DNA from 2 places in the Pseudomonas zhanjiangensis genome. Region 2 is predicted to be linked to the other one. Evidence: predicted binding sites of a transcription regulator. Region 2 holds the regulator's gene; the other holds the start of a gene.
The links. Region 2 encodes FliA, which starts transcription of late flagellar genes. Its sites were predicted from a motif close to CTAAAGTTTNNNNNNNNNNNGCCGNTAA; they were not measured.
Positions count from the first base shown of each region.

Region 1: motA (flagellar motor stator protein MotA) is a predicted target of FliA. The motif match lies at 5,713-5,740, and genes of this name have one in related genera.

Region 1 is NZ_JBFTEG010000003.1:117,134-133,851, reverse strand. Features, by position in the region: gene AB5S05_RS05405 (NAD(P)H-hydrate dehydratase) at 1-54, opposite strand, end outside; gene queG (tRNA epoxyqueuosine(34) reductase QueG) at 114-1,199, shown strand; gene orn (oligoribonuclease) at 1,196-1,738, opposite strand; gene AB5S05_RS05390 (class I SAM-dependent methyltransferase) at 1,796-2,596, opposite strand; gene rsgA (small ribosomal subunit biogenesis GTPase RsgA) at 2,705-3,736, shown strand; gene motB (flagellar motor protein MotB) at 3,781-4,803, opposite strand; gene motA (flagellar motor stator protein MotA) at 4,809-5,657, opposite strand; gene AB5S05_RS05370 (HDOD domain-containing protein) at 5,771-7,297, shown strand; gene AB5S05_RS05365 (rhodanese-like domain-containing protein) at 7,344-8,159, shown strand; gene asd (archaetidylserine decarboxylase) at 8,181-9,044, shown strand; gene AB5S05_RS05355 (cyclic-di-GMP receptor FimW-related protein) at 9,239-11,044, shown strand; gene AB5S05_RS05350 (EAL domain-containing response regulator) at 11,108-13,177, shown strand; gene serB (phosphoserine phosphatase SerB) at 13,232-14,446, opposite strand; gene AB5S05_RS05340 (AhpA/YtjB family protein) at 14,614-16,137, shown strand; gene AB5S05_RS05335 (PqiC family protein) at 16,153-16,718, opposite strand, start outside.
Region 2 is NZ_JBFTEG010000010.1:29,650-44,302, reverse strand. Features, by position in the region: gene fliR (flagellar biosynthetic protein FliR) at 1-610, shown strand, start outside; gene flhB (flagellar biosynthesis protein FlhB) at 619-1,755, shown strand; gene flhA (flagellar biosynthesis protein FlhA) at 1,856-4,003, shown strand; gene flhF (flagellar biosynthesis GTPase FlhF) at 4,019-5,320, shown strand; gene fleN (flagellar synthesis regulator FleN) at 5,436-6,266, shown strand; gene fliA (RNA polymerase sigma factor FliA) at 6,263-7,009, shown strand; gene AB5S05_RS13340 (chemotaxis response regulator CheY) at 7,102-7,476, shown strand; gene AB5S05_RS13335 (protein phosphatase CheZ) at 7,496-8,284, shown strand; gene AB5S05_RS13330 (chemotaxis protein CheA) at 8,295-10,472, shown strand; gene AB5S05_RS13325 (protein-glutamate methylesterase/protein-glutamine glutaminase) at 10,516-11,634, shown strand; gene AB5S05_RS13320 (flagellar motor protein) at 11,660-12,400, shown strand; gene motD (flagellar motor protein MotD) at 12,417-13,286, shown strand; gene AB5S05_RS13310 (ParA family protein) at 13,338-14,126, shown strand; gene AB5S05_RS13305 (CheW domain-containing protein) at 14,214-14,653, shown strand, end outside.

The sequences.
Region 1 (16,718 bases), on a different contig from region 2:
CACCTGGGCGGCGCTGTACAGTTCGAGGGGAAGGTTGTCTGGCGAATGGGGCATGCGTCGGCTCCGATGTCTGGCAGAATTATACCCACCTCCACCCAGGTTTCTCCTCCAGCATGCCTGTTTCCCCCGCCGATCTCGCCAGCCTCGCCCAATCGATCAAGATCTGGGGCCGCGAGCTGGGCTTTCAGCAGGTCGGTATCGCCGGCCTGGATCTGGCCGAGCACGAGGCGCACCTGCAGCGCTGGCTGGCGGCCGGCTATCAGGGCGAGATGGACTACATGGCCGCCCATGGCAGCAAACGCTCACACCCCGACCAGCTGGTGCCCGGCACCCTGCGGGTGGTGTCGCTGCGCATGGACTACCTGCCGGGCGACACGCGCATGGCCGAACGCCTGGGCGAGCCGGAAAAGGCCTATGTGTCGCGCTACGCCCTGGGCCGCGATTACCATAAGCTGATCCGCAAGCGCCTGCAGCAGCTGGCCGAGCGCATCCAGCAGGCCATCGGTCCATTTGGCTACCGCGCCTTCGTCGACAGCGCTCCGGTGCTGGAGAAAGCCATCGCCGAGCAGGCCGGACTCGGCTGGATCGGCAAGAACACCCTGGTCCTCAACCGCAAGGCCGGCAGCTATTTCTTCCTCGGCGAGCTGTTCGTCGACATCCCCCTGCCGCTCGATGCGCCTCACGCCAGCGAGCACTGCGGGCGCTGCACGGCCTGCCTGGACATCTGCCCGACCGCCGCCTTCGTCGCGCCTTACGTGCTGGATGCGCGGCGCTGTATCTCCTACCTGACTATCGAGCTGAAGGGCCCGATTCCACAGGAGTTGCGTGCCCCGATCGGCAACCGGGTGTTCGGCTGCGACGATTGCCAGATGGTCTGCCCGTGGAACCGCTTCGCCCGCCCCACCGAGCAAGGCGACTTCCAGCCGCGCCACGGCCTGGAAAATGCCGAGCTGGCCGCCCTGTTCCGCTGGAGCGAGGAAGAGTTCCTCAGCCGCACCGAGGGCTCGCCGCTGCGCCGGGCAGGCTACGAGCGCTGGCTGCGCAACCTGGCGGTGGGCCTGGGCAATGCGCCCTCGAGCATCGCGGTACTGCAGGCGCTCCAGGCGCGCCGCGAGCACCCCTCGGCACTGGTGCGCGAACACGTCGAATGGGCACTCGCGCAACACGCCGCGCGTGGCGCCGCACCGAGCGCCGGTTAGACCTTGAGGAAGTGCTCGCGGTAGTAGCGCAGTTCGCCGATGGACTCGCGGATGTCGTCCAGCGCCAGGTGGCTGGCCTTCTTCTGGAAGCCGTCCTTGAGCTGCGGCGCCCAACGCTCGGCGAGTATCTTCAGGGTCGAGACGTCCAGGTAGCGGTAATGGAAATAGGCCTCGAGGGCCGGCATATAGCGGTAGAGAAAGCGCCGATCCTGACCGATGCTGTTGCCACAGATCGGCGACTTGCCCTTGGGCACCCACTGCTCGAGAAAGGCAAGCGTCATGGCCTCGGCCTGCGCGGTGTCTATCTTGCTGTCACGCACACGCTGGGTCAGGCCACTCTCGCCATGGGTGCGGGTGCACCACTCGTCCATGCCGGCGAGCAGCTCATCGCTCTGGTGCACGGCAATCACCGGCCCCTCGGCCAGCACGTTCAGCTGGCTGTCGGTGATGACGGTGGCCATTTCGATGATGACGTCCTTTTCCGGATCCAGACCGGTCATTTCCAGGTCGATCCAGATCAAGTTCTGTGGGTTCTGCATGGTGCGCTCCTCGGCTAGAACCGGCAGTTTAACGAAAATCATCGGCCGGCGATGCGCCTACGACTTGCCTGGCAGACGCCACAACAGCAGGCGCGAGCGGCGCCAGTCATGCAGCTCGATCGCCTCGTCGGCGGCCACCCCTGGCACCTCGAAGCTGTTGCTGACCAGCCAGGCACCACCGGCCATCTGCGCGCAGGCCTTGTTCCAGAGTGCGGCCATGGGGGCCGGCGAAAGAAAACAATAGGCCACGTCGAACTCGGCCAGGTCGGTGCGCCAGAGGCTCTGGTAGCGAATCTGGCAGTTGCCCTGGCCCAGACAACGCAACCAGGCGACGAGGAACGACAGGGGCGCGGTCTCCACCCCGACGAACTGGGCCCGGGGAAACTGCCGGGCCAGCGCCAGCAGGGTGCCGGCCGGCCCGCAGCCCAGGTCGACGAAGCGAAATGCCGGCGCCCGCCGAGCCAGCAGCTCGACGAGGCGACGGCGACAGCGAACCCCGCTGAGGTAGAGCGGCACCCGCTCGCCGACGCTGTTCCAGTTGAGCAGCGCCAGCAGCACAAAGGCGGCAAGGAACACCCAGGAGGGCAGCGGCGCGCCGGCGAAGACCAGCAAGGCCGGCACGAAGGCCAGGTTCAACCACCACCAGCTGCGCGACAAGCCGAGCCAGCGGCCGAAACTGGCGGCCAGCAACCCCTGCACCAGGCCCGCCGCCAACCAGGTCGGGCGCCAGGCCGAGAACTGCGCGAGCAGCACCACCAGTGCCGCGAGCAGCAAGGTCGCGGCCAGCTGCGCCAACAGGGCCAGCAACGCCGGATAGCGGCCGCCCAGCCGTCGAATCAACCGCACCTGCTCCATCATCACGCCTCTCCACCTGCCCGGCGACTCGCCATACGCCAGCGCTAGTCTAACTGCGGCGCGTGCTAGACTCGCGACCGGTTTTCACTGCTATTCAACCTCGGAACCCTCATGGCCAAACGCCAACTCAACCGCCGGCAAAGCTGGCGAATCGACAAGATCCAGGGCGAGCGCGCCGCCCGCGCCGCCAAGCGCGAATCCCAGGCCGTGCAGACCCTGGAAGGCGGCGACCTCGGCGCGGAGCAAGTCGGCCTGGTGATCGCCCACTTCGGCGTCCAGGTCGAGGTGGAAGCCCAGGAGGGCGAACTGACCGGCCAGGTGTTCCGTTGCCACCTGCGCGCCAACCTGCCGACCCTGGTCACCGGCGATCGGGTGGTCTGGCGCCCGGGCAACCAAGGCATCGGCGTGATAGTCGCGCAACTGCCGCGTACCACCGAGCTGTGCAGGCCCGACAACCGCGGCCAGCTCAAGCCGGTCGCCGCCAACGTCGATCTGATCGTGATCGTCTTTGCCCCACTGCCCGAACCCCATGCCAACCTGATCGACCGCTACCTGGTCGCCGCCGAACACGCCGGCATCCGCCCGCTGTTGCTGCTGAACAAGGCCGACCTGATCGACGAACAGAACGCCGTGGCGCTGAATGCCCTGCTCGCGGTGTATCGCCAGCTGGGCTACCCGCTGCTGGAGGTCTCGGCCCACCAGGGCGACGGCATGGACCAGCTCAAGCAGCAGCTCGATGGTCATGTCAGCGTATTCGTCGGCCAGTCCGGAGTCGGCAAGTCGTCGCTGGTCAACAGCCTGCTGCCCGGCATCGACACCCGGGTCGGCGCGCTCTCGGAGCTGACCGGCAAGGGCACCCACACCACCACCACCGCGCGCCTGTTCCACTTCCCCGGCGGTGGTGAACTGATCGACTCTCCCGGCATCCGCGAGTTCGGCCTGGTGCATGTCAGCCGCGACGACGTCGAGGCGGGCTTCATCGAGTTCCACGAGCTGCTCGGTCACTGCCGCTTCCGCGACTGCAAGCACGACCGCGAACCGGGCTGCGCCCTGCTCAAGGCCCTCGAGGAGGGGCGCATTCAGCCGCAGCGCATGGCCAGCTACCGGCACATCATCGCCAGCCTGCCCGAAGACGACTACTAAAGCGCAGGCCGCACTCGACCGCGGCCCCTGCGTGTCGGCTCCGCCTATTCCCCCGCCGGATCGAGCAGCAACTGTCCCTGATCGAAGATATTCAGGCGCTCGCGCACCTCGGTCGACGGCAAGGGGGCGGCCGCAGGCTCGACTGGCGATGCGGTGGGGGCGGCCTGATCAGGCGGCGCCGCGGGCGACGAATCGCCGCTGCCATCCTGCTCGCCCTCGATGGCCCGCTGGGCCTTCTTGGTCAGTACCACGATGTCGATGCGCCGGTTGACCGGATTGAGCGGATCGTCACGATCGAACAGGGCCGAGGACGCGTAGCCGACCACCCGCGCGACCTGCGCCTCATCGTAGCCGCCGGCGATCAGGGCGCGGCGAGCCGCATTGGCCCGGTTGGCGGAGAGTTCCCAGTTGCCGTATTCGCCGTCACCGGCAAAGGGTTTGGCATCGGTATGGCCACTGATGCTGATCTTGTTCGGCACCGCCTTGATGGTGTCGGCCAGGGCCAGCAGGATGTCCTCGAAATACGGCTGCAGACGCGCGCTGCCGCTGGCAAACATCGGCCGGTTCTCGGCATCCATGATCTGGATGCGCAGGCCGTCCTGGGTGATCTCGAAGAGGATCTGGTCCTTGAAACGCTGCAGCTGCGGGTTTTCCTCGACCTTGTTCTGCAGCTCCTGCAACAGCAGCTCGAGGCGTTCGCGCTCGACCTCTTCGGCAATACCTTCGGCCTGATCGGGGGCAACCTGGCCTGGCTCGATCTCGCGCTGCTCGCCCTCGGTCTGGTCGTCGACCGGCTGGTTGAGGGTGCGGTCCGGTGCCGGCGTCGGCGAGCCGCCCAGGTCGATCACGAAGGGGCTGGCGCTTTCGGAGAAACCGATGGGGTCCTTGAAGTACCCGGAGATCAGCTTCTTCTGCTCGGGCGTGGCCACCGACATCAGCCACATCACCAGGAAGAAGGCCATCATGGCCGTGGCGAAGTCGGCGAAGGCGATTTTCCAGGCGCCACCATGGTGGCCGCCCGCCGTCTTCTTGACCCGCTTGACGATAATCGGCTGGTTATTTTCCATAGCGCTTAGCCACGCATGGCCTGCTCAAGTTCGCTGAAGCTCGGCCGGTGGGCGGGGTACAGCGTCTTGCGCGCGAACTCCACCGCCAGCGACGGCGGCATTCCGGAGGCCGAAGACACCAGACCGGCCTTGATCGCCTCGTAGACGTTCACCTCCTCCTTGGCGTCGTGCTCCAGGGCACCGGACAGCGGCCCGAAGAAGCCATAGGAGGCGAGGATCCCGAGGAAGGTGCCGACCAGCGCGGTCCCGACCTTTTCGCCGATCTCGGCGTTATCGGCTTCGGCGAGAACCGACATGGTGATCACGATCCCCAGCACCGCCGCGACGATACCCATGGCCGGCATGCCATCGGCGACCTTGGCCACGGCGTGGGCCGGATGCTCCAGTTCCTCCTTGAGGCTGGCGATCTCCATGTCGAACAATCCTTCCAGCTCATGGGGGGCCATGTTGCCCGAGGACATGATGCGCAGGTAGTCGCAGATGAAGGCGGTCATCCGCTCGTCCTTGAGAATGCCCGGGTACTTGCTGAATATCGGGCTGGCCGCCGGCTCCTCGATATCGGCCTCGATCGCCATCATGCCCTCGCGCCGGCTCTTGTTGAGGATCTCGTAGATCAGCTTGAGCACGTCCAGGTAGTAGGCGTGACTGAAGCGCGAGCTGAACATCTTCAGCGACTTCTTGAATACCTGCATGAACATGCTGCCGGGGTTGGCCTGGAGAAAGGCGCCCAGCGCCGCGCCGCCGATGATCATGACTTCGAAAGGATGGACGAGCGCCATGAAATGCCCGCCCGAGAGGATGAATCCGCCGAACACGCTGGCGAACACGACGATGATGCCGATGATTTTTGCCATAAAAAGAAACTTGCGAGGCCTGTAGTAGAGGGTTTTTGCAAATCAACCCTTCTATGTATCGGAAGTAATGCGCGAGACTATAGCCAGTTAAGGCTAAAAGCCAGCGTGGCTAAATGCACAGATCGCCGTCCCCTTCCCTACCGCGTACCCTCGACAATTGGCTCGAGCGGCTGGACAAACAAGCGCTGCCGATACCGCTCGCCAGCCACCAGAGCGTGAGCCGCGCGCTGAACGACAGCCGCCGTTCGCTGCGCGAAATTGCCGACCTGATGCAAGGCAGCCCGGCCCTGGCGCTGAGCGTACTGCGCGAAGCCAATCGGCATGCCGGCAGCTTCAGCGAACCGGCGGAGAGCCTGGAGAGCGCGCTGGGGCGCCTGGGCTTGCAGCGCACCGCCGAGCTGCTGAAACGCCAGCCGGCCTGCGCCGCCGAGGACATCCCCCTGCCGCTGCGGCAGCTGCAGCTGATCAGTCAGCACGCCACGCAGCAGGCCAATGGCCTGTTCGCCGGGCGCCTGGCGCGACTCTGGCAGGAGATCCACTGGGGCAGCCTGCTGTTCCTCGCGCCGGTCTGGACGCTGCTGGCGGCGCAGCCCGAGCTGTTCGACGCCTGGGAGCAACGCGTACTGACCCGGGGCGAGCCGGCCGCCAGGGTCGAGCAACAGCTGCTCGGCGTGCCCCTGCTCGAGCTCTGCCTGGCCCTGGCCGAACGCTGGCGTCTGCCCGACTGGATAATCCAGGGCTACCGCCTGCTCTGCGAAGACCGCCGGCAACTGGTCAAGGCCCTGCATATCGCCCGCGACAACCAGCACCCCCTGCATCAACAGCAACTGCTCGACGCCGACAGCGCGTTGCGCCGCTGGCTGACCCGACCCGCCAACAGCATCCTGCTGGCCAACGGCCTGGCACTCTCTGCCCATGTCGCCTGGAGCGAATCCCACAGCCTGCGCTGGCAGCGCCTGACCGGCCTGTACCTGCACCTGTCACTTGACGAGGTGCAGCAGCAGGTCCACCAGCACGCCGTGCAGAGCGCCCGCCAGCACGCCAGCGGCGACCTCTGGCACCCTGCGCAGGCGCTACTCTGGCCCTGGAGCGCCCGGCGCCTGCGCGCCATGCCGCCCCCAGCCAAGCCCCCCGCGCCCGCAGCGGATGCCTGGCGCGAGCACTGCGCGCGCCTGCTCGCCCAGCCCAGCGCGTTCAACAATGTCGCCCAATTGACCGGATGCGCCAGCCTGGCCCTGCAGGCCGCCGGCCTGCAACGCGTGCTGCTGTTGCTCGCCGACCGCAGCCACAGCCGCCTGCAGGCCCAGCAGCAACTGGGCCTGCCAGCCGCGGCGGGCAGTCTGAAGCTCGATCCGCAGCACAGCCAGGTACTTCGCCGCCTGCTCCAGGCGCCTGCGCAGCTGCGCCTGACGCCGGCCAACATCGCGCAGTTCTCCGCGCTGCTGCCCGGCTCGCTGAAGGCGCTGTTCCCCAGCGAGCACCTGCTGCTCCGCTCGCTGGCCAACCAGGGCCGGGTCGTGATGATTCTGGTCGCCGACCAGGCCGGCAGCGCCATCGACGATACCGCCCTGCGCGCCTTCACCAAGACCGCGCAATGCATCGAGCGCGCCCTGACCAGCTTCGGCAAACGCGAGCGCTAGGCTTTCCGCTACAATCGCCCTTTTTCTTCCACCCACGAGGCCTCGCATGACAGCCTTCGCCGACCTGCCGCTGGTGATCGAACCGGCGGACCTGGCCAGTCGCCTGACGGCCCCCGAGCTGATCCTGGTCGACCTGACCAGCGCGCCGCGCTATGCCGCCGGACACATACCCGGCGCCCGCTTCGTCGACCCCAAGCGCACCCAGCTGGGCCAGCCGCCAGCCCCGGGCCTGCTGCCGGAGCGCCACGAACTGGAACGGCTGTTCGCCGAACTGGGGCATCGTCCCGATGCCGTCTACGTGGTCTACGACGATGAAGGCGGCGGCTGGGCCGGGCGCTTCATCTGGCTGCTGGATGTGATCGGCCATCATCGCTATCACTACCTCAATGGCGGCTTGCAGGCCTGGCTGGCCGAGCAGCGACCACTGAGCAGCGAATCGCCGGCTCCGGCAAGCGCCAGCCTGAGCCTGACCCTGGACGATGCCCCGACGGCCACTCGCCACTACCTGCAGGGCCGGCTCGGCGCCGCCGACCTGGCCATCTGGGATGCCCGCTCGCCCGCCGAGTACTGCGGCGAGAAAGCCTTCGCGGCCAGGGCCGGACACATCCCCGGGGCGATCAATTTCGAGTGGACCGCCGGCATGGATCAATCGCGGGCCCTGCGCATTCGCCAGGACCTGGCCACGCAGCTGGCCGCCCTGGGCATCACCCCGGACAAGGAAGTCATCACCCACTGCCAGACGCACCACCGCTCGGGCTTCACCTACCTGGCGGCCAAGGCCCTCGGCTACCCGCGAGTCAAGGCCTATGCCGGCTCCTGGGGTGAATGGGGCAACCTCCCCGACACGCCGGTCGAGCGCTGATCCATCCCTTAAGGAAACCCGATGAAACAACGTCTGTTTATCCTCAGCCAGTACCTTCTGCCCCATCACCTGCTGTCGCGCCTGATCGGCTTCGCCGCCGAATGCCGTATCGACGCCTTCAAGAACCGCCTGATCAGCTGGTTCATCAAGCGCTATGGCGTCGACATGAGCGAAGCCCAGGTCGAGACCCCCAGCGCCTTCGAGCACTTCAATGCATTCTTCACCCGCGCCCTGAAGGACGGCGCGCGGCCGCTGGACTCGACGCCCGGCGCGATCCTCTGCCCGGCCGACGGCACGGTCAGCCAGCTGGGAACCATCGAGCATGGCCGGGTATTCCAGGCCAAGGGCCACAGTTTCAGCGTGGTCGAACTGCTTGGCGGCGACAGTGAGCGCGCCGCGCCGTTCATGGGCGGCGAGTTCGCCACCATCTACCTGTCGCCCAAGGACTATCATCGCGTGCACATGCCCCTGGCCGGCACGCTCAGGGAAATGGTCTACGTGCCGGGGCGACTGTTCTCGGTCAACCAGACCACCGCCGAAAACGTTCCCGAGCTGTTTGCCCGCAACGAGCGCGCGGTCTGCCTGTTCGACACCGAGCGCGGGCCGATGGCCGTGGTGCTGGTGGGCGCCATGATCGTCGCCTCGATCGAAACCGTCTGGGCCGGGTTGGTCACCCCACCCAAACGCGTCCTGAAGACCTTCCGCTACGATGAGGCGGCACGCGCGCCCATCACCCTGGACACCGGCGCCGAGATGGGACGCTTCAAGCTGGGCTCGACCGCGATCGTGCTGTTCGGCCCGAACCAGGTGCAGTGGGCCGAGGGGCTTGCGGCAAACGGCTCGGTGCGCATGGGCCAATGCCTGGGCAACGGCCTGAGCAGCTGAGCCGACGGCAGCCGCAGGGGCGCGGGTGATGAACCAGCGCCGCTGCCAGGCTCGCGCGCGAAAGCGACACAGGGTCACAGTACGGCCCGCCCGGGCCTGGCGATGGCTGCGGCGCCGCGTAGATGCTGCTAGAGTCTGCAACATATTCCCAGAAGCACCCGCCCTGCCTGTTGGTGTCGGAGCCTCCGAACTAGATGGATAAACACAGCCCGCACCTGTTACTCCGCGTTCCCACGCCGAACCAGCAAAGCCTGAAGTTCTGCCCTGCCAATCCGCGCGACCTCAAGCGCTGGATCGCCGGGTTGCCCAAAGCCAATATTGGCGAGACCGCACGCCAGCTCTACCAGGCACTGGTCGAACTCAATCAGCTGGTGACCCCCGCGGAAAACCGCCTGCAGATGCTGGAGCTGCTGCGCCCGGAGGTGTACTTCGTCTGCAGGCACCTGGAGCGCCACTTCCTCAATCAAGCCATCGTCCTCGATGAGCGACCGCGCAAGGTCGCCAACCTGTGCCAGGCCCTGCAGAATCACCTGGCCATCGGCTACAAGCTGATAGTCGCCAACATAGCCAGCCAGCCGCAGCGCGAGCGCAACCAGTTGCTGCTGGTCGCCCTGCAGCGCGCCACCCACAGCCTGTGCGCCCCGCTGATACGCGCCAGCCAGCTGTATTGCCCAGTACCCGAGGGGCTGTGGCTGGAGCTGCATCAGCTGTATCAGATCGCCCATGAACGGGGCCTGCACAAGCTGCCGCTCAGCGACCCCCTGGCCCGCCATACCCAAGGCTCGAGCACCGAGCAGAGCTACCTGGTCGCCCTGCTGCTCGGCTGCGCCCGGACCAACCAGATGCGCCAGAATGCAATCGCGCGCCTCGCCGAGGTCCTCGAACCCTGGAGCTCGCGGGTCAAGCTGCAGACGGGCAATGCCTCCTCGTGCCTGTTTGCCGTCGCCCCTCAGGTCGACGGGCCGCCCCGCTACAGTTCACTGTTCCAGCGCAGCGAACTGGCCAATGCCCTGGGCGTCGACCCCAGGGCATTGGTCGAGGCCATCACGCAACACCTGCAGGCCGCCGAGGACAGCAAGGTTCAGTCGGACCTGACGGTTCCCGAGGGCTTCAGCCTGGACATGTTGCAGCACCTGGCAGCCGCCTGGGGCGACATCTCCGAGCGCACCTTTCAGCGCACCCAGGGCCAGGGCACGCTGACCCTGTGCATCGGCATGAGCGCGCTGCACTTTTTCCTGAGCGGCAAACGCCCGTTCAACGAGATCCTCATGCGCCCGGCGCAAACCACCAGCGCGGTCTACCAGGCCGGCAGCGGTGCAGCCGATGTCTGGGCCAAGGCATTCGATGTACAGAAGAACAACGGCTGGGCCAATGGGCTGCCCATGGAAGAGATCGAATACGGCGCCAGCCAACCGAACGAAGGCCAACCGTCAGCCGCCAGCCAGGAAGAGCACCCCACCTTCAAGCTGCCGATCATCAACCACAGCCCCGGCGGCTACTGCCTGTCCTGGCCCAAGGAGGTGCCCAACCAGCTACAGGCCGGCGAACTGCTTGGCGTGCAGGACACCCCCGACCAGGGTTGGAGCGTCGCCGTGGTGCGCTGGATCCGCCAGGTGCGCGGCGGTGGCACCCAGATGGGCATCGAACTGATCGCCCCCCACGCCCAACCCTGCGGCCTGCAGTTGCTGCGCAAAACCGAGCAGCACAGCCAGTACCTGCGTACCCTGCTGTTGCCGGAAATCAGCGCCATCTCCCAGCCTGCCACCCTGATCACCCCGCGCCTGCCGTTTCAGGAAGGCAACAAGGTGATGATCAACCTCAACGGCAACGAAAGCCGGGCGGTACTCAGCCGCCGTCAGAGCAGCACCGGCAGCTTCAACCAGTTCGAGTACCGCAGCGTCGAGCAGGCGCCCAGCGAGCAAGGGAAGCCCGTCACAGCCTCGCAAAGCCGCAAGCCAGGCGGGGAGGAAGACTTTGACTCACTTTGGAAGTCGCTGTAGATTGCCGGCTCACTACCTTTTGTCGCCTTTTCGCGCCCGTTTGGCGCCGACTTGATCCCTGCCATGGCCATTGAAAAAAAAACCATACGGCTACTGATCCTCGAAGACTCACAGAACGAGGCCGAGCGCCTCGTCAGTCTTTTCCGTAATGCCGGCCGCGCCACCCGCGTGCACCGGCTGACGTCCAGCGAAGACCTGGCCGACGCCCTGCAGCAAGGCTGGGACCTGTTGATTGCCGCGCCCAGCAGCGAACACCTGGCCCCCAGCGAAGCCATAGCGGCGATTCGACGGCAGGCCAAAGACATCCCGGTGATCCAGCTGCTCGCCGATAACGACTCCGACGGCATCACCGAGGCCCTGGCCCTGGGCGCTCAGGATGCGCTGCCACAGGGCGAGGACGAACGCCTGGTGCTGGTGGCCAAGCGCGAGCTGGCCAACCTGGAAGAACGCCGCGCCCGACGCACCGCCGAAGTGGCCCTGCGCGAGGCGGAAAAACGCTGTCAACTGCTGCTCGACAGCTCGGTCGACGCCATCACCTATGTCCACGACGGCATGCATATCTATGCCAACCGCGCCTACCTCGAGCTGTTCGGCTACGAGGATGCCGACGAGCTGGAGGGCATGCCGATGATCGACCTGATCGCGGCAGCCGATCAGGCCAGCTTCAAGGACTTTCTGAAGAACCACCAGCACCTCGAGGGCAACGCCGAGATAGCCTGTGCCGGGGTCAAGGCCAGTGGCAAGACGTTCCAGGCACGGATGAGCTTCTCGCCAGCCACCTACGACAGCGAGCCCTGCATCCAGGTGGTGATCCGGGCGGAGAGTGGCAATGCCGAACTGGAAGAGAAGCTGCGCGAGATCAGCAGCCAGGATCTGGTCACCGGCCTGTTCAACCGCAACCACTTCCTCGAACTGATGGACGCGGCCGCCGAGCGCGCCGTCAAGGCCGGCCAGCCCGCCAGCCTGGCCTACATCCGCCTCGACCGCTACCCCAGCCTGCTGGCGGAAGTCGGCCTGGCCGGCATCGATCTGCTGCTCACCGATCTGGCCAACCTGCTGCGTGGCCACTTTGCCGACGAGGCCAAGCTGGCCCGCTTCGGTGACGATGTCTTCACCGTGCTGCAGGCGGGTAAGACCCCCGAGCAGTGCGAGGCCGAACTCGCCAGCCTGTTGAAGAAAGTCGAGGGCCACCTGTTCGACGTCAGTGGCCGCACGGCCCAGACCACCCTGTCGATCGGCGTCGCCGGCCTCAACGAGAAGACCGTCAAGGCCCAGGAAGTGGTCAACCGCGCGCAACGCTGCGCCGACGAACTGGCCGAGGGCAACGCGCTGAAGCTGTTCGATCCAGCCGATGAACTGGCCGCCGCCGCCAACCGCGGCAACATAGTCGCCATGGTCCAGCAGGCCCTGGAAAACAACAGTTTCCGCCTGCTGTTCCAACCCATCATCAGCCTGCGCGGCGACAGCCATGAGCACTACGAGGTGCTGCTGCGCCTGCTCAGCCCACAGGGCGAGGAAGTGCCTCCGCCGGACTTCCTCAATGCGGCCAAGGAGGCCGGCCTCGGCGAGAAGATCGACCGCTGGGTGATCCTCAACTCGATCAAGCTGCTTGCCGACCATCGCAACAAGGGCCACAACACCCGCCTGTTCGTTCACCTGTCGAGCGCCAGCCTGCAGGACCAGACCCTGCTGCCCTGGCTCAGCGTGGCCCTGAAGGCCGCGCGCCTGCCCTCGGACGCCCTGGCGTTCCAGTTCAGCGAGCCGGACGCCATCGCCTACCTGAAGCAGGCCAAGGCCCTGACCCATGGCCTCAAGGAGCTGCACTGCCAGGTGGCGCTGAGCCAGTTCGGCTGTGCGATCAACCCTTTCAACACCCTCAAGCACCTGAATATCGACTTCGTCAAACTCGACGGCTCCTTCTCCCAGGAGCTGTCCTCGGCGGACAACCAGGAGGCGCTCAAGGCCCTGCTGGCCAGCCTGCATGCCCAGGCCAAGCTGACCATAGTGCCGTTCATCGAGAGTGCCAGTGTGCTGGCCATTCTCTGGCAGGCAGGGGTCAACTACATCCAGGGCCACTACCTGCAGGGTCCCAGCCAGTCGATGGACTACGATTTCTCCGCCGGCGACGAATAGGCCGCGGCAGAAACGAAAAAGCCGCCCGAAGGCGGCTTTTTCATGGCTGGACGGTTACGCCAGGCCGTCGCGGTCGCGAAAGCCCAACAGGTAGAGAATGCCATCCAGGCCCAGGGTGGAAATCGCCTGTTTGGCCGATTGCTTGACCAGTGGCTTGGCCCGAAAGGCCACCCCCAGCCCGGCCAGCCCCAGCATCGGCAGATCGTTGGCACCGTCGCCGACGGCAATGGTCTGCTCCAGTTGCAGCCCTTCACGCAACGCCAGTTCGCGAAGCAGGTCGGCCTTGCGCTGGGCGTCGACGATCGGCTCGACCGCGACCCCCGTGACCCGGCCATCGACGATCTGCAGCTCATTGGCGAACACATAATCGATGCCCAGCTTGGCTTGCAGCTGGTTGGCGAAGTAACTGAAACCGCCAGACAGGATCGCCGTCTTGTAGCCCAGGCGACGCAATTCGCCGAACAGGGTTTCGGCACCCTCGGTCAGGCGCAGCGAGGCGCCGATGTCCGCCAGCACGGTTTCCGGCAGGCCCTTGAGCAGGGCCAGGCGTTCCCTGAAGCTGGCGGCGAAGTCCAGCTCGCCACGCATCGCCCGCTCGGTGATGGCCGAGACCTGCTCGCCCACGCCGGCGGCTTTGGCCAGCTCGTCGATCACCTCGGCCTCGATCAGCGTCGAGTCCATGTCGAATACCGCCAGGCGCCGATTGCGCCGGAACAGCGAGTCGCGCTGGAAGGCGATGTCGACGTTGAGCTCCTGGGCCACGCTGAGGAACTCGGCCCGCAGCGCCACCGGGTCGGCCGGCTCGCCGCGCACGGAGAACTCGATGCAGCCCTTGCCCTGCTCGGCCGGCATGTCCAGCGGCATGCGCCCGGACAGGCGGTCGATATGATCGATGTTCAGCTGGTATTTGGCGGTGATGGCGCTGACCCGCTGCAGCTGCTCGGCGGTGACCTTGCGGGTCAGCAGGGTGACGATATGCCGTGGCTTGCCCTGCCCCGCCACCCACTGCTGGTAATCGGCTTCGGCCACAGGGGTGAAGCGCACCTGCTGGTCGAGCTTGTAGGCGGTGAACAGCACATCCTTGAGCACCGAGGAGGCGCGCTCGGTGTGCGGGATTTCCACCAGGATGCCGAAGGACAGGGTGTCGTGGATCACCGCCTGGCCGATGTCGAGGATATTCACCCCCTCTTGAGCCAGCACGCCGGTTATCGCGGCGGTCAGGCCGGGACGGTCTTCGCCGGTGATATTGATCAGGACGATTTCGCGCAAGGCGTACCCTCCGGGGTTCGAGTAGTGATGAGCGGCCCGCCCAATGGGTCGCCGAAAGCCGCACATTCTACCCATTTTCCCCGCCATACGGGCACGCGCGACGCTTTGCCCTGTGCAGTGCCCTCGCTATACTGCGCGGCATCTCCAGTCGACAAGAGCCGAGCTCTGTGAACCGGCCCGCCCCCGTCAAACCCGATAACTTCTTCCTGTTGCTGTTTCAGGCCCTGCGCCAACGGCGGGTTCCCCTGGCCCTGCGCATCGCCAGCCACAGCCTCCTGCTGGTGGCGCTGGCCCTGGTGATCTACGCCTGGGTGATCGGCATGCAGTTCAAGCAGGCCATGCAGCAGCAGGCCGATGCCCTCGGTACCAGCCTGATCACCCAGACGGCGGCCTCGGCCACCGAACTGCTGGTATCCAACGATATCCTCAGCCTCAATGTGCTGCTGAGCAACCTGGTGAAGAACCCGCTGGTGGCCCATGCGGCGATCTACAGCGTGGACAACCGCATCCTCGCCGAGGCTGGCTCTCGACCGAGCACCAGCATGCTCGGCGATACCGAGGGGCTGTATTCGACGCCCATCACCTTTCAGGAGGTGATCGCCGGCCAGCTGCGCATCAGCCTGGACATGCGCCAGTTCCAGCAGCCAATGACCATCAGCCTGCAGAGCATGGGCATCCTCAGCCTGATCCTGCTGGCGCTGGCCCTGTCCCTGAGCATGCGCCTGGGCCGGCACATCGCCACGCCACTGCTGCAACTGCGCATCTGGCTGCGCGACCCGGACGACCCGGCCCCCGGCTCGACACGCCAGGACGAGATCGGCGACCTGGCCCGTCAACTGCAAGCGCGCCTAGTGCCGGAGAAGCCGGCGATCACGGCCGAGGACGACTATCCGCAGCCTGCCGATGAGGACGACGAAGACTACCTTGAAGAGCTCGACGACGAGCCCGGCTTCCGCGAGCAGGACCTGAGCGATCCGCCGTTCGACGAGGCGCAAGCAGAATACGACGAGCCAGCCCCGCAACCGGCCGCCTTCGGCAGCGCAGCACAGCAGGCAGCGGCGGCGGACGACGAACTCGACGAGTCACTCGCCCCGCCCACCCTGCATCTGCGCGAGCCCCAGCACAGTGCCGTGCTGGCGATCCAGCTGGGCGCCCAGGAACAATTGCGCCGTCTGCCCCGCGCGCGCCTGCTCGATCTGCTGCAACGCTACCGCGACTGCTTGAACCAGGCTGCAGCCCTCTACCGGGGCGAACTGCACACCCTCAACGACGGCAGCAGCCTGATGCTGTTCCACCAGCAGGACAGCGGCGAAGACTACCTGGCCCACGCCATCTGCTGCGGCGAGCTGATGCGCGCCCTGGGGCATGCCCTGCAGGTCGAGGTGGCCGACAGCGGCATCACCCTGCAACTGCAACTGGGCCTGACCCAGGGCGACGAGCTGTTCGACCTGAGCCAGGGCGAGCTGCTGCTCAGCGACAGCGCCCAGGATGCCCTGGCCCTGTCCCAGCACAGTCGCAACCTGCTGCTGCTCGAGCGCCAGGTCGGCGACGATCCGCGCGTGCGCCAGCGCGCCCGGATCCGCGCCATCGCCAGCCCGGAAGGCGCCTGCTGCGTCGAACGCCTGCTGGACCCCTATCCGTCGCTGCTGGAACGCCAGCTGGCGAGCATGCACGAACAGCGCCCGCACTAAGCGCGGCGCGCTCACTCAGAAGCGGAACACATCCAGCTGCGGGTTCGGCTCGAGCACCGGCAAGCGCTGGCTGCGCGCCGGCGGCTTGGCGGGCGCGGCGGGTGCGCTCTTGCGCGCCGGCGCCCGCTCGGCCACCGGCATGGCCTTGATCGCCAGGGCCAGCTCATCCGCCAGCTGGCGCAACAGCACGCTCTGGGCATGCACCTGATCGGCGACCGAACCGCCGTGGGCGGTCTGCAGGCGCAGCACCCGGCTGCCGCGCTGCACCCCGGCGGCGTCGAGCAGTCGCCACTGCGCCTCCAGCACGGCCGGCTGCAACGCGCCGGAATCCAGGCGGCTGATATTCAGGACCACCTGCACCTGGCTGTCGAAACCGATGCGGTCCGGGTAGAGGGCGATGCGACTGGTATCCAGCTGCCCCGCCAACTGGCGCAGGAGCAACTGACCGATGTCGTCCTGCAGGCTGCCGGCCCAGCGCGTGCGCTGGCTGAGGGTCAGGCTGTCATCGGCCTCGCGTTGCACCAGCTGCTCGCGCTGCAGGTAATCGGCCAGCTTCAACGGACCGAGCAGCAATGCCGGCC
Region 2 (14,653 bases):
GACCCTGCCACCGATGCCGCAGGTGGATGCCCTGAGTCTGCCGGCCTTCATGCTGATCGCCCAGGAGGTGCTGGTCGGAGTGATGCTGGGGTTCACCTTGCAGCTGTTCTTTCACGCCTTCGTGATCGCCGGGCAGATTCTCTCCATGCAGATGGGCCTGGGCTTCGCCTCCATGGTCGACCCGACCAATGGGGTCTCGGTGCCGGTGATCGGGCAGTTCTTCCTGATGCTGGTGACCCTGTTGTTCCTCGCCATGAACGGCCACCTGGTGGTGTTCGAGGTGCTGGCCGAGAGCTTCGTCACCCTGCCGGTCGGCGCCGGCCTGCTGACCGAGCATTACTGGGAGATGGCCACCAAGCTGGGCTGGGTGATCGGCGCCGCGCTGATCCTGGTGTTGCCGGCGATCACCGCGTTGCTGGTGGTCAACGTGGCATTCGGGGTGATGACCCGGGCGGCGCCGCAGCTGAACATCTTCTCCATCGGTTTTCCGCTGACCCTGGTGCTGGGCTTTGCGATCGTCTGGGTCGGTATGGCGGATATCCTCACGCAGTATCAGGTGCTGGCCAGCGAAGCCCTGATGCTGTTGCGCGAAATGGCGCGGGCAGGTTGAGGTAGGCGATGGCCGAGTCTGAGAGTGGTGCCGATAAAAGCGAGGAACCCACGGAGAAACGCCTGCGCGAATCCCGTGAAAAGGGCCAGATCGCCCGTTCCCGCGAACTCAATACCCTGGTAGTGATGCTGGCGGGGGCTGGCGGCCTGCTCGCCTCGGGCGGCAGCCTGGGCAATAGCCTGCTGGAGATCATGCGCGGCAGTTTCGAGCTGTCGCGCGAGGCGATCATGCACGAGGGCACCATGGCCATCTGGTTGATCGGCTCTGGCAAGCTCGCCCTGGAGGCGGTCATGCCGCTGTTCGTGGTCTTGCTGATCGCCTCCATCGTCGGCCCCATCGGCCTGGGCGGGTGGTTGTTCTCGGCCGAGGCAATGGCGCCCAAGTTCAGCCGGATGAACCCCCTGGCCGGCCTCAAGCGGATGTTCTCGGCCAAGGCGCTGGTCGAGTTGCTCAAGGCGCTGGCCAAGTTCGTGGTGATTCTGCTGGTGGCGCTGGCGGTGCTTTCGTTCGACCGCGACGACTTGCTGGCGATCGCCCACGAGCCGCTGGAGTCGGCCATTCTGCATGCCGCTCAGGTGGTCGGCTGGAGCACCCTGTGGATGGCCTGCGGGCTGATCCTGATTACCGCAGTGGATGTGCCATTCCAGCTCTGGGACAACAAGCAGAAGCTGATGATGACCAAGCAGGAGGTGCGCGACGAGTACAAGGACAGCGAGGGCAAGCCCGAGGTCAAGTCGCGTATCCGCCAGTTGCAGCGCGAGATGGCCGAGCGCCGGATGATGCAGGCCGTGCCCGAAGCCGATGTGGTGATCACCAACCCGACCCACTTTGCGGTGGCCTTGAAGTACGACCCGGCCAAGGGTAGCGCGCCGGTGCTGTTGGCCAAGGGTGGCGACTTTACCGCGCTGAAGATCCGCGAGATCGCCCAGGAGCACAGTGTCATGCTGCTCGAGTCGCCGGCATTGGCGCGGGCGGTGTTCTATTCCACCGACCTTGACCAGGAAATCCCTGCCGGGCTGTACCTGGCCGTGGCCCAGGTCCTGGCTTACGTCTATCAGATCCGTCAGTACCAGGCCGGCAAGGGCAAGCGCCCCGGGCCGTTGCCGGACCTGCCGATCCCGCCGGATCTGCGTCGCGACGAGTAGGGACAGGGCCACGACCAGGGATGGTTAGGCCGGCTTGCCCAGAGTTGGAATGCTTCTTGCGATACCCCCCGCCAAGGGCGCGCTGGCGTCAAAAGATTGAATGGCTTGGGGTAGGGACGTGGCAGTAGATCGCTCACAATTGATCGGTAATGTGCGCAGCAACCTGTCCGGGTTGCGCGATGGCAATCTGGGCATCCCCCTGTTGCTGCTGGTCATGCTCGGCATGGTCATGCTGCCGATACCGGCCTTTCTCCTCGACGTGCTGTTCACCTTCAGCATCGCCCTGTCGATCGTGGTGTTGCTGGTGGCGATCTATGCCCTGCGCCCGCTGGACTTCGCGGTGTTCCCGACCATCCTGCTGGCGGCGACCCTGTTGCGCCTGGCGCTCAACGTCGCCTCGACCCGGGTGGTGCTGCTGCATGGCCACGATGGCGGCGATGCCGCGGGCAAGGTGATCCAGGCCTTCGGCGAGGTGGTAATCGGCGGCAACTATGTGGTCGGTATCGTGGTGTTCGCCATCCTCATGATCATCAACTTCGTGGTGGTGACCAAGGGCGCCGGGCGGATCTCCGAGGTCAGCGCGCGCTTCACCCTGGATGCCATGCCGGGCAAGCAGATGGCCATCGATGCTGACCTCAACGCCGGCCTGATCGACCAGGCCGAGGCCAAGCGGCGCCGTTCCGAGGTGTCCCAGGAGGCCGACTTCTATGGCTCGATGGACGGTGCCAGCAAGTTCGTCCGTGGCGACGCCATCGCCGGCCTGCTGATCCTGTTCATCAACCTGATCGGCGGCATCGCCATCGGCGTGTTCCAGCACAGCCTGAGCGTCGTCGATGCCGGCAAGGTCTACACCCTGCTGACCATCGGTGACGGCCTGGTCGCGCAGATTCCCTCGCTGTTGCTGTCCACGGCCGCGGCGATCATGGTAACCCGGGTCTCCAGTTCCGAAGACATGGGCGCCCAGGTCAACCGCCAGATGTTCGCCTCGCCGCGTGCCCTGGCGGTCGCGGCGGCGATTATGATCGCCATGGGCCTGGTGCCCGGCATGCCGCACTTCTCCTTCATCAGCCTCGGCCTGGTGGCCGCCGGCGCCGCCTACTGGATCGCCAACAAGCAGCGCCAGGTCAAGGCCGAGGAGGTCAGGGAGGTCCAGCGCCAGCAGGAGCTGTTGCCGGCGCAGAAGGCCCAGGAGGTCAAGGAGCTCGGCTGGGATGACGTCACCCCGGTCGACATGGTCGGCCTGGAGGTGGGCTACCGGCTGATTCCGCTGGTCGACCGCAATCAGGGTGGGCAGCTGCTGGCACGGATCAAGGGGGTGCGCAAGAAGCTGTCCCAGGAAATGGGCTTCCTGATGCCCTCGGTGCATATCCGCGACAACCTCGACCTGCAGCCCAACGCCTACCGGCTGACCCTGATGGGGGTCAGCGTGGCTGAAGCCGAGGTCTTCCCTGACCGCGAGCTGGCGATCAACCCGGGTCAGGTGTTCGGCACCCTCAATGGCGTGGCCGCCAAGGATCCGGCGTTTGGCCTGGAGGCGGTGTGGATAGATCCGAGCCAGCGCGACCAGGCGCAATCGCTGGGCTATACGGTGGTCGATGCCAGTACCGTGGTTGCCACCCACCTCAATCAGGTGCTGCACAAGCACGCCCATGAGCTGCTCGGCCACGAGGAGGTCCAGCAGCTGATGCAGTTGCTGGCCAAGAGCTCGCCCAAGCTGGCCGAGGAATTGGTACCGGGGCTGGTGTCGCTGTCGACCCTGCTCAAGGTGCTGCAGGCGTTGCTGCAGGAGCAGGTGCCGGTACGCGACATTCGTACCATCGCCGAGGCCATGGCCAATGCCGCGGCCAAGAGTCAAGATCCCGCCGCGATGGTGGCGGCGGTGCGGGTCGCCTTGGCCCGCGCCATCGTGCAAAGCATCGTGGGACTAGAGCCGGAGCTGCCTGTGATCACCTTGGAGCCAAGGTTGGAACAGATATTGCTAAACAGTCTACAGAAGGCCGGTCAGGGCTCCGAGGATGGCATCCTCCTGGAGCCGGGCATGGCCGAGAAGCTGCAGCGTTCCCTGGTGGAAGCGGCGCAGCGCCAGGAAATGCTCGGCAAGCCGGTGATTCTGCTGGTGGCCGGTCCGGTCCGGGCGATGCTCTCGCGGTTCGCGCGGCTGGCGGTGCCGAGTATGCACGTGCTGGCTTACCAGGAAATTCCGGATAACAAGCAGGTCACCATCGTCGCGACGGTGGGGCAGAACTAACCGAGGTCACAGGCCATGCAGGTCAAACGCTTTTTCGCCGCCGATATGCGTCAAGCCATGAAGCTGGTTCGCGATGAGCTGGGCGCGGATGCCTCGATCATCGGCAATCGTCGGGTTGCCGGCGGTGTCGAGCTGACCGCGGCGCTGGACTACCAGATTCCTGCCGCACCTGCTCGCCAGGCAAACCCGGCGCTGGAGGCCGAGCTGCGCAAGACCCAGTCGCGGATCGCCTCGGCCCAGGCGGAGCTGGCCACCCGCGGCCAGGCCGATGCCGGCAAGGATCGCCAGCTTTTTGGCGGGATGCCCGAGGTGCCCGCCGATAAGCCGAGTGTCACCCCGCTGGCGGCGCCGGTACAGCCGGTCGTGGCCGGTGATCAGCGCGCACTGGAGGCCATGCGTTTCGAGCTGAACGGCCTGCGTGAACTGATCGAAGTGCAGTTGGGCTCGATCGCCTGGGGGCAGATGCAGGACCGCCGTCCCAAGCAGGCCAATCTGTGGCGTCGCCTGCAGCGCATGGGTCTGCCGGGCGAGCTGTCGCGGGTCCTGCTCGAGCGGGTGGCCAATGTCGCCGAACCGCGTCAGGCCTGGCGCATGCTCCTGGCCCATCTGGCCCACGCTATTCAGACGCCCAAGCAGGAACCGCTGGAAGAGGGCGGGGTGATCGCCCTGGTCGGCCCGGCTGGCATGGGCAAGACAACCACCCTGGCCAAGCTGGCGGCGCGCTACGTGCTCAAGTACGGCGCGCAGAACATCGCCCTGGTGAGCATGGACAGCTACCGCATCGGCGCCCAGGAACAACTGAAGACCCTGGGCCGCATCCTCAATGTCTCGGTCACTGCGGTCGATCCGGGCGAGTCGCTGACCCAGGCCCTGGCGCCGCTGGCACGCAAGCGGGTGGTGCTGATCGACACCGCCGGCCTGCCGGCCAGTGATCCGGCGCTGCGCATGCAGCTCGAGGCGCTGGCCAGTCGCGGCATCAAGGCTCGCAACTACCTGGTATTGGCCGCTACCAGCCAGAGCCAGGTGCTCAAGGCGGCGTATCATAGCTACAAGCGCTGTGGGCTCTCCGGCTGCATCCTCAGCAAGTTGGACGAGGCGACCAGCCTCGGCGAGGTTTTAGGTCTGGCTATTGGCCAGCGTCTGCCGGTAGCCTATCTCACCGATGGGCCGCGGATTCCCGACGACCTGCAGGTGCCGCGTAGCCACCAGTTGGTCAGTCGTGCGGTCGGTTTGCAGAGCGCCGAGGACCCGAGTGAAGAGGCCATGGTTGAGATGTTCGCCGGTCTCTATCAACATCCGGCGCGACGCGCCGGCTAATGGCTGCTGCGGCAGTGGTATTGCGACGTGGGGCAGTGCTTGGCAGGGCGAATATCGGCCCGGCGCAACCAGCCTCAGGGTTCCAGTCTAACGTCAGACAAGGTGTGTAGATAACATGGGTATGCATCCCGTACAGGTGATTGCGGTGACCGGCGGCAAGGGCGGCGTCGGCAAGACCAATGTCTCGGTGAATCTGGCGTTGGCGCTGGCCGACCTCGGGCGGCGGGTGATGTTGATGGATGCCGACCTCGGGCTGGCCAACATCGATGTGCTGCTGGGGCTGACGGCCAAGCGCACGCTGGCCGATGTTATCAGCGGCGAATGCGACCTGCGTGACGTGCTGCTGCAGGGGCCGGGCGGCGTGCGTATCGTGCCGGCCGCCTCGGGCACCCAGAGCATGGTCCAGCTGACGCCGATGCAGCACGCCGGCCTGATCCAGGCGTTCAGCGAGATCAGCGATAACCTCGATGTGCTGATCGTCGATACCGCGGCCGGCATCGGCGACTCGGTGGTCAGTTTCGTCCGTGCCGCCCAGGAAGTGCTGGTGGTGGTGTGCGACGAACCGACCTCGATCACCGATGCCTACGCGCTGATCAAGTTGCTCAATCGCGACTTCGGCATGAACCGCTTCCGCGTCCTGGCGAACATGGCCCATAGCCCGCAGGAAGGCCGCAATCTGTTTGCTAAGCTGACCAAGGTGACCGACCGTTTCCTCGACGTGGCGCTGCAGTACGTAGGCGCGGTGCCTTATGACGAGTCGGTGCGCAAGGCCGTGCAGAAGCAGCGTGCGGTCTATGAGGCGTTTCCCCGGTCCAAGTGCGCCCTGGCATTCAAGGCGATCGCGCAGAAGGTCGACGCCTGGCCGTTACCGGCCAACCCCCGTGGCCACCTGGAATTCTTCGTCGAGCGTCTGGTTCATCAGCCAGCCGCGGACGCCGCCGTATGACAGCAGCCCCTGGACTCCGTATGTACAGCAAGGCGCAGGCACAAGACTCCCAATACCAGCTGATCGAGCGCTATGCGCCCCTGGTCAAGCGTATCGCCTATCACCTGCTGGGGCGCTTGCCGGCCAGCGTGCAGGTCGATGACCTGATTCAATCCGGGATGATCGGCCTGCTCGAAGCCGCGAAGAAGTATGACGTGAGCAAGGGGGCAAGCTTCGAAACCTTTGCCGGTATTCGCATTCGCGGTTCGATGCTCGATGAGGTGCGTAAAGGTGACTGGGCGCCGCGTTCGGTGCATCGAAACAGCCGCATGGTCAGTGACGCCATTCGGGTAATTGAGTCCAGAACCGGGCGTGACGCTAAAGATCACGAGGTTGCGGCCGAACTCCAATTGAGTCTGGAGGATTACTACGGCATTCTTGGCGACACTTTGGGCAGCCGCCTGTTCAGCTTCGACGACCTGTTGCAGGACGGCGAGCATGGTGGCCTGCATGAAGACGCCAGCTCCACGCATTCAGAACCCTCGCGAGACCTGGAAGACGAACGCTTCCAAGGCGCGCTGGCCGACGCCATCGCCAACTTGCCCGAGCGTGAGCGCCTGGTGTTATCGCTGTATTACGATGAAGAGCTGAATCTCAAGGAAATTGGCGAAGTCCTGGGTGTGAGTGAGTCGCGTGTCAGCCAGTTGCATAGTCAGTGCGCGGCGCGTCTGCGGGCGCGGCTGAGCGAGTGGCGCGCGCGCTAGACAGTTGGATTAGCAGGCCGGTTTCACGATTAAGGGCGTACCCAGGAACTGGGTGCGTTTGGGACTGTACGGAGGTCGACTTGGACAAAAATATGAAAATCCTCATCGTTGATGATTTTTCAACGATGCGACGGATCATCAAGAATCTCTTGCGTGACTTGGGTTTCACCAATACCGCAGAAGCCGACGATGGTGTCACCGCGTTGCCGATGCTGCAGAGTGGCAGCTTCGACTTTCTGGTGACCGACTGGAACATGCCCGGTATGACCGGTATCGACCTGTTGCGTGCCGTACGTGCCGATGAGCGCCTCAAGCATCTACCGGTATTGATGGTCACTGCCGAAGCCAAGCGGGATCAGATCATCGAGGCCGCTCAGGCCGGGGTGAATGGTTATGTAGTCAAACCGTTCACAGCCCAGGTGCTGAAAGAAAAGATCGAGAAGATCTTTGAGCGGGTCAACGGCTGATGTCTGCCGCGAGGGCGCTATGGAACACGATGATTCGCAAAGGGACGACCTTGAGTCGACCCTGAAACTCAATGCTCGCCAACTGGTCGACAGCCTGGAAAACGGCAAGTTCGGTGAAGCGGTCCAACTGATCAACGATCTCAATAAATTGCGCGACCGTGGCCTGTACCACGAAGTCGGCAAATTGACGCGGGAGTTGCACAACGCCATCGTCAACTTCCAGCTCGACCCGCGGGTACCCCACGCCAAGGAAGTGTCGCAGATCGCCGATGCGACCGAGCGTCTGAACTACGTGGTGACGATGACCGAGAATGCGGCCAATCGCACCATGGACCTGGTCGAAGAGAGTGCCCCGCTGGTCAACGACCTGGCCAGCGAGGCGCAGAGCCTGAGCGCCGAGTGGGCGCGTTTCATGCGTCGCGAGATAGGCGCAGATGGCTTTCGCGAGCTGGCCAAGCGGATCGAATTGTTCCTCGCCCGGAGCGAGCGCGACAGCGCCAAGCTGTCCGGCCATCTCAACGATATTCTGCTCGCCCAGGATTACCAGGACCTGACCGGCCAGGTGATCAAACGGGTCACGCAACTGGTCACCGAGGTGGAGAGCAATCTGCTCAAGCTGGTGCTGATGGCCAGCCAGGTGGACCGTTTCGCCGGCATCGAGCACGATCACGAACAATTGCGCGCCGAACAAAAACAACAAAAAGAACCTTCCCACGGTGAAGGTCCGCAGATTCATGCCGATAAGCGTGATGACGTCGCATCCAGTCAGGATGATGTCGACGATCTGCTATCCAGCCTAGGATTTTAGGAGCACGTCTATGAGCTTCGGCGCCGATGAAGAGATCCTCCAGGATTTCCTGGTAGAGGCCGGCGAAATTCTTGAGCAATTGTCCGAGCAGTTGGTTGAGCTTGAAAGCCGGCCGGACGATATGAACCTGCTCAATGCGATTTTCCGTGGTTTTCACACCGTCAAGGGCGGGGCGGGATTTCTTCAGCTCAATGAGTTGGTGGAGTGCTGTCATATTGCCGAGAACGTCTTCGACATCCTGCGCAAGGGTGAGCGGCGCGTCGACTCGGAGTTGATGGACGTGGTGCTCGAGGCGCTCGATGCGGTCAATGGCATGTTCGGCGAGGTGCGTGAGCGCGTCGAGCCGACGGCGGCCACTCCCGAGCTGCTGGCGGCCCTGGCGCGTCTGGCCGAGCCCGCCGGGCAGGCAACCGAGGCGGCGCCGACTGTCGCCGCGGTCGAGGTCCAGGCGCCGGCGTCCGGCGACATCACCGACAGTGAGTTCGAGCAGTTGCTCGACGCGCTCGACGCACCGGTGGCGACCGTGGCCGATGCCGCGGGCGCCAGCGACGACATTACCGACGATGAATTCGAGTCGCTGCTCGATCAGCTGCATGGCAAGGGCCAGGCGCCCAAGGTGGTCAGCGCCCAGGTCGAGCTGAGCGCTGCCGCGCCCGCCGCTGGCGATGAAATCACCGACGACGAATTCGAGGCCTTGCTCGATCAGCTGCATGGCAAGGGGCAGTTCAGCCCGCCTGTCGAGGTTTCCGCACCGGTGCCTGCGCCCGCCCAGCAAGCCGCCGCGGCGAGCGCTGCTGGCGACGAGATCAGCGACGACGAATTCGAGGCGTTGCTCGACCAGCTGCATGGCAAGGGCAAGTTCAGCGAGCCTGCAGCGCCGGCCAACGCCGTCGCGGCGGCCACGCCGGTAGCCAAGCCTGCGGCCGCGCCTGCTCCGGCGAAAGCCGCCGCCACGCCGGCCGCCAAGGCCGAGCCGGCCAAGGCATCGCCCGCCGCGGAGAAAACTCCGCCGGCCAGCGAAGCGGAGACCACGGTGCGGGTCGACACCGCGCGCCTGGACGAGATCATGAACATGGTCGGCGAGCTGGTGCTGGTGCGTAACCGCTTGGTGCGCCTGGGCTCGAACAGTGGCGACGAGGCCATGGCCAAGGCCGTGTCCAACCTCGATGTGGTCACCGCCGACCTGCAGACGGCCGTGATGAAGACCCGCATGCAGCCGATCAAGAAGGTCTTCGGGCGTTTCCCGCGGCTGGTTCGCGACCTGGCGCGCAACCTGAAGAAAGAGATCAACCTGGAGCTGGTGGGCGAGGAGACCGATCTCGACAAGAACCTGGTCGAGGCGCTGGCCGATCCCCTGGTGCACCTGGTGCGCAACGCCGTCGACCATGGCATCGAAACCCCCGAGGAGCGCGAGGCCAGCGGCAAGTCGCGTGGCGGCAAGGTGGTGCTGTCGGCCGAGCAGGAGGGCGACCACATCCTGCTGTCGATCTCCGACGACGGCAAGGGCATGGACGCCGATGTATTGCGCGCCAAGGCGGTGGAGAAGGGCCTGCTGGACAAGGACGCGGCCGACCGCCTGAACGAGTTCGAGTGCTACAACCTGATCTTCGCGCCCGGCTTCTCGACCAAGACCGAGATCTCCGACGTGTCCGGCCGCGGAGTTGGCATGGATGTGGTGAAGACCAAGATTTCCCAGCTCAATGGCACGGTCAACGTGTTTTCGGTTAAGGGCCAGGGCTCGAAGATCGTGATCAAGGTGCCGCTGACCCTGGCGATCATGCCGACCCTGATGGTGATGCTGGCCAACCAGGCGTTCGCCTTCCCGCTGGTCAACGTCAACGAGATCTTCCACCTCGACCTGTCGCGCACCAACGTGGTCGACGGGCAGGAGGTGGTGATAGTGCGCGACAAGGCCCTGCCGCTGTTCTATCTCAAGCGCTGGCTGATCAGCAGCGCCGTTCATGAAGAGCAGGGCGAGGGGCATGTGGTGATTCTGACTGTGGGCAACCAGCGCATCGGCTTCGTCGTCGATCAGTTGGTCGGCCAGGAAGAGGTGGTTATCAAGCCGCTGGGCAAGATGCTGCAGGGCACGCCGGGAATGTCTGGCGCCACCATCACCGGCGATGGGCGTATCGCCCTGATTCTCGATGTGCCGAGCATGCTCAAGCGCTACGCGCGGCGCATCTGATTGTTTGCGGTGCCGGCTGCGGCCGGGCCGTTTGGGAGTGTGTATGGTTGTTAAGGTGTTGGTCGTGGACGACTCCGGCTTTTTCCGCCGGCGCGTGTCGGAAATTCTGTCTGCCGACTCGAATATCCAGGTGGTCGGCACCGCGACCAATGGGCGCGAGGCAATCGATCAGGCGCTGGCGCTGAAGCCGGATGTGATCACCATGGACTACGAGATGCCGATGATGGATGGCATCACGGCCGTGCGTAACATCATGCAGCGTTGCCCGACCCCGGTGTTGATGTTCTCGTCGCTGACCCACGAGGGCGCGCGCGTGACTCTCGATGCCCTCGACGCGGGGGCAGTCGACTTCCTGCCGAAGAATTTCGAGGACATCTCGCGCAATCCGGAGAAGGTCAAGCAGCTGTTGTGCGAGAAGGTGCACAGCATCGCCCGCAGCAACAGGCGCGGTCTGGGCTCGCTGGCGGCCGCCGCACCTGTGGCGAGCGCCAGCCCGCCGGGAAAGCCGGCGGCGGTCCCTAGCCTCGCTCGCCCGAGTGCCAGCGTGTCCGCGCCGGCGCCGAGTTCTGCGCCGGCTGGTGGCGCCGCGGTCAAGCGCAAAGCCTACCGGCTGGTGGCCATCGGCACCTCGACCGGCGGCCCGGTGGCGCTGCAGCGCGTGCTGACCCAGCTGCCCGCCAACTTTCCCGCGCCTATCGTGTTGATCCAGCATATGCCTGCCGCCTTTACCAAGGCCTTCGCCGAGCGTCTGGACAAGTTGTGCCGGATCAGCGTCAAGGAGGCCGAGGACGGCGACCTGCTACGCCCGGGGCTGGCGCTGCTGGCGCCGGGCGGCAAGCAGATGATGGTCGACGGCCGTGGTGCGATCCGCATCCTGCCGGGCGATGAGCGCCTCAATTACAAGCCCTGTGTCGACATCACCTTCGGTTCGGCGGCCAAGTCCTATCGCGACAAGGTGCTGGCTGTGGTGCTGACCGGCATGGGCGCCGATGGACGCGAAGGCGCTCGCCTGCTCAAGGAGGGGGGTAGCCAGGTGTGGGCCCAGGATGAGGCCAGTTGCGTGATCTACGGCATGCCCATGGCCGTGGTCAAGGCCAATCTGGTGGACGCGGTGTACAGCCTCGACGAGATAGGTCGGCACCTGGCCGAGGCCTGCGTGTAATGCGTCCTGCAGGGAGTGGGTCTGCATGGATGTACTGAGCCTAATCGGGGTCATCCTGGCATTCGTCGCCATTCTGGGTGGCAACTACCTGGAGGGCGGGCATATCTCGGCCCTGCTCAATGGGCCGGCCGCGCTGATCGTGGTGGGCGGTACCCTGGGGGCCGCCTTCCTGCAGGCTCCGGTCACTGTGTTCAAGCGTGCCCTGGTGATCCTGCGCTGGATTCTGCTGCCGCCGCGCGTCGACCTGGTGGGTGGTATCAACCATGTGGTCGGCTGGAGCCTGACCGCACGCAAGGAGGGCCTGCTCGGCCTGGAGGCGGTGGCGGATGCGGAGACCGATCCCTTCGCGCGCAAGGGGCTGCAGCTACTGGTCGACGGTGCCGAGCCCGAGGCCATTCGCAGCATTCTCGAGGTCGACCTCTACACCCAGGAAGGCCGTGACATTCAGGCCGCCAAGGTATTCGAGAGCATGGGCGGCTATGCGCCGACCATCGGCATCATCGGTGCGGTGATGGGCTTGATCCATGTGATGGGCAACCTCGCCGACCCGAGCAAGCTCGGCAGCGGCATCGCCGTGGCCTTCGTCGCCACCATCTACGGTGTGGGCTTTGCCAACCTGCTGTTGCTGCCGATGGGCAACAAGCTCAAGGCGATTGCGGTGCGCCAGTCGCGCTACCGCGAGATGCTCCTCGAGGGCATCCTGTCCATCGCCGAGGGCGAGAACCCGCGATCCATCGAAATGAAGCTGCAAGGCTTCATGGACTGACCAGGGGCGGTGAGCAATGGCACGGCGGCGTAACCATGAAGAGCATGAGAACCATGAGCGCTGGCTGGTTTCCTATGCGGATTTCATCACCTTGCTGTTCGCTTTTTTCGTGGTAATGTACTCGATTTCCTCGATCAACGAGGGCAAGTACAAGATTCTCTCGGATACCCTGACCGGCGTGTTCAATCAGCCGGATCGCTCGATCAAGCCGATTCCCGTCGGCGAAGAGCGGCCGCGGACCAGCGAGCCGGACCGTTCGATGGTCGATGAGCAGAGTCTGCAGACGAGTGCCGACTCCTTGCAGAGCATCGCCAATACCGTGCGTGAGGCGTTCGGCGACCTGATCGAGGCGGATCAGCTCAAGGTCCGCGGCAATGAGCTGTGGATCGAAATCGAGCTCAGTTCCAGCCTGCTGTTTTCCAGTGGCGACGCCCTGCCAAACAATGCCGCCTTCGACCTGATCGAGAAAATCGCCAAGATCCTGGCGCCCTATGACAACCCGGTCCATGTAGAGGGCTTTACCGACAACCAGCCCATTCAGACGGCGCAGTTTCCGACCAACTGGGAGCTGTCCACCGCGCGGGCGGCGAGCATCGTGCGTATGCTGGCCATGGACGGCGTCAATCCCGGACGCATGGCCTCGGTGGGCTATGGTGAGTTCCAGCCGGTGGCGGACAACGCCACCGCCGAGGGGCGGGCGCGCAACCGAAGAGTGGTGCTGGTGGTCTCGCGTAACCTCGATGTGCGCCGCAGTGTCAGCGGCGTCGGCAGCGCCAAAGCCACGCCCGACAGCGCCCTGCGGCGCGCTGGCACGCAACCTGCAGCGGCGCCTGCTGCACAGGCCCCGCAAGCGGGTGCCGTCAATCTCCCGTCGCCGGCCCTCTAGGGCGGCGCCTGTTCTCGGTAGGACCTGTGTCGTGCCGGGAGGATGAAGAACATGAGAGTCTGGGCAGTAGCCAATCAAAAAGGTGGAGTCGGCAAGACCACCACCACCATCTCCCTGGCCGGCCTGCTGGCCGATGCCGGCAAGCGAGTGGTAGTGGTCGACCTCGATCCCCACGGATCGATGACCAGCTATTTCGGCCATGACCCGGATGCGCTGGAGCACAGTTCGTTCGACTTGTTTCTGCATCAGGGCGGGGTACCCCAGGGGCTGCCCGGGCAGTTGTTGCTGCCGACCAGTCACGAGCGCATCAGCCTGCTGCCCTCGAGTACCGCGCTGGCGACGCTTGAGCGGCAGTCCCCGGGGCAGAGCGGCTTGGGCCTGGTGATCGCCAAGAGCCTGGCGCAGTTGTGGCAAGACTTCGACTATGCCCTGATCGACAGCCCGCCGTTGCTGGGCGTGCTCATGGTCAATGCCCTGGCGGCCAGCCAGCAGCTGGTGATCCCGGTGCAGACCGAGTTTCTCGCGGTCAAGGGCCTGGAGCGCATGGTCAGTACCCTGGCGATGATCAATCGCTCACGCAAGCAGGCGTTGCCCTACACCATAGTGCCGACGCTGTTCGATCGGCGCACCCAGGCTTCGCTGAGCACCCTGCGGCTGTTGCGCAATGCTTATCCAGAGCAACTCTGGCCGGCTTATATCCCAATCGATACGCGCCTGCGCGATGCCAGTCGGGCGGGCGTGACACCCTCGCAGTTCGATGCCGGCAGCCGTGGGGTGATCGCCTACCGGGCCCTGCTCAAGCACCTGATTTCACTGCAGCCGGCGGCTCAGGTGGCCTGAGGTGAGCCATCTGTTTGCGTCTAGCTGCTCAAGTCTGTCGCCGCTGCGGCCGATAGGCTATACAGATTCTTTTTTTGGGTTGTGTCTATGAGTCGTCCCGCCGCCATCGCCAGTCGTCCCCAGTTGGCCCTGCAGTCTTATCTGGACGGTCTGCTGCAGGAGGCTGCCGTCGAACTGGCCGAGACGGTCAGCGCGGATGAGTTCGAGGCCGCGGTGCGTGAAGAGCAGGCCCGCGACTCGGGGCGGCTGCTGCCTGCCGTCCAGGTTGTGCCGCTGGCGGTACCGAGCGTCGAGTCGCCGCGGCCGGCCGTGGTGGTCGCGCCGGTAGCCGAGGAGCCGCTCGTCGAGACGGTTGCGCTGGTCGAACCGGTCGCCGCCGAATCCCGGCCCGCTTTGCAGCTGGATGGCCGGCCGGAGTGGGCCCAGGAATCCTTCGAGTGCCTGCTGTTCGATGTCGCCGGCCTGACCCTGGCGGTGCCGCTGGTTTGCCTGGGCTCGATCTACCCGCTGGCCGGGCAGGAGTTGAC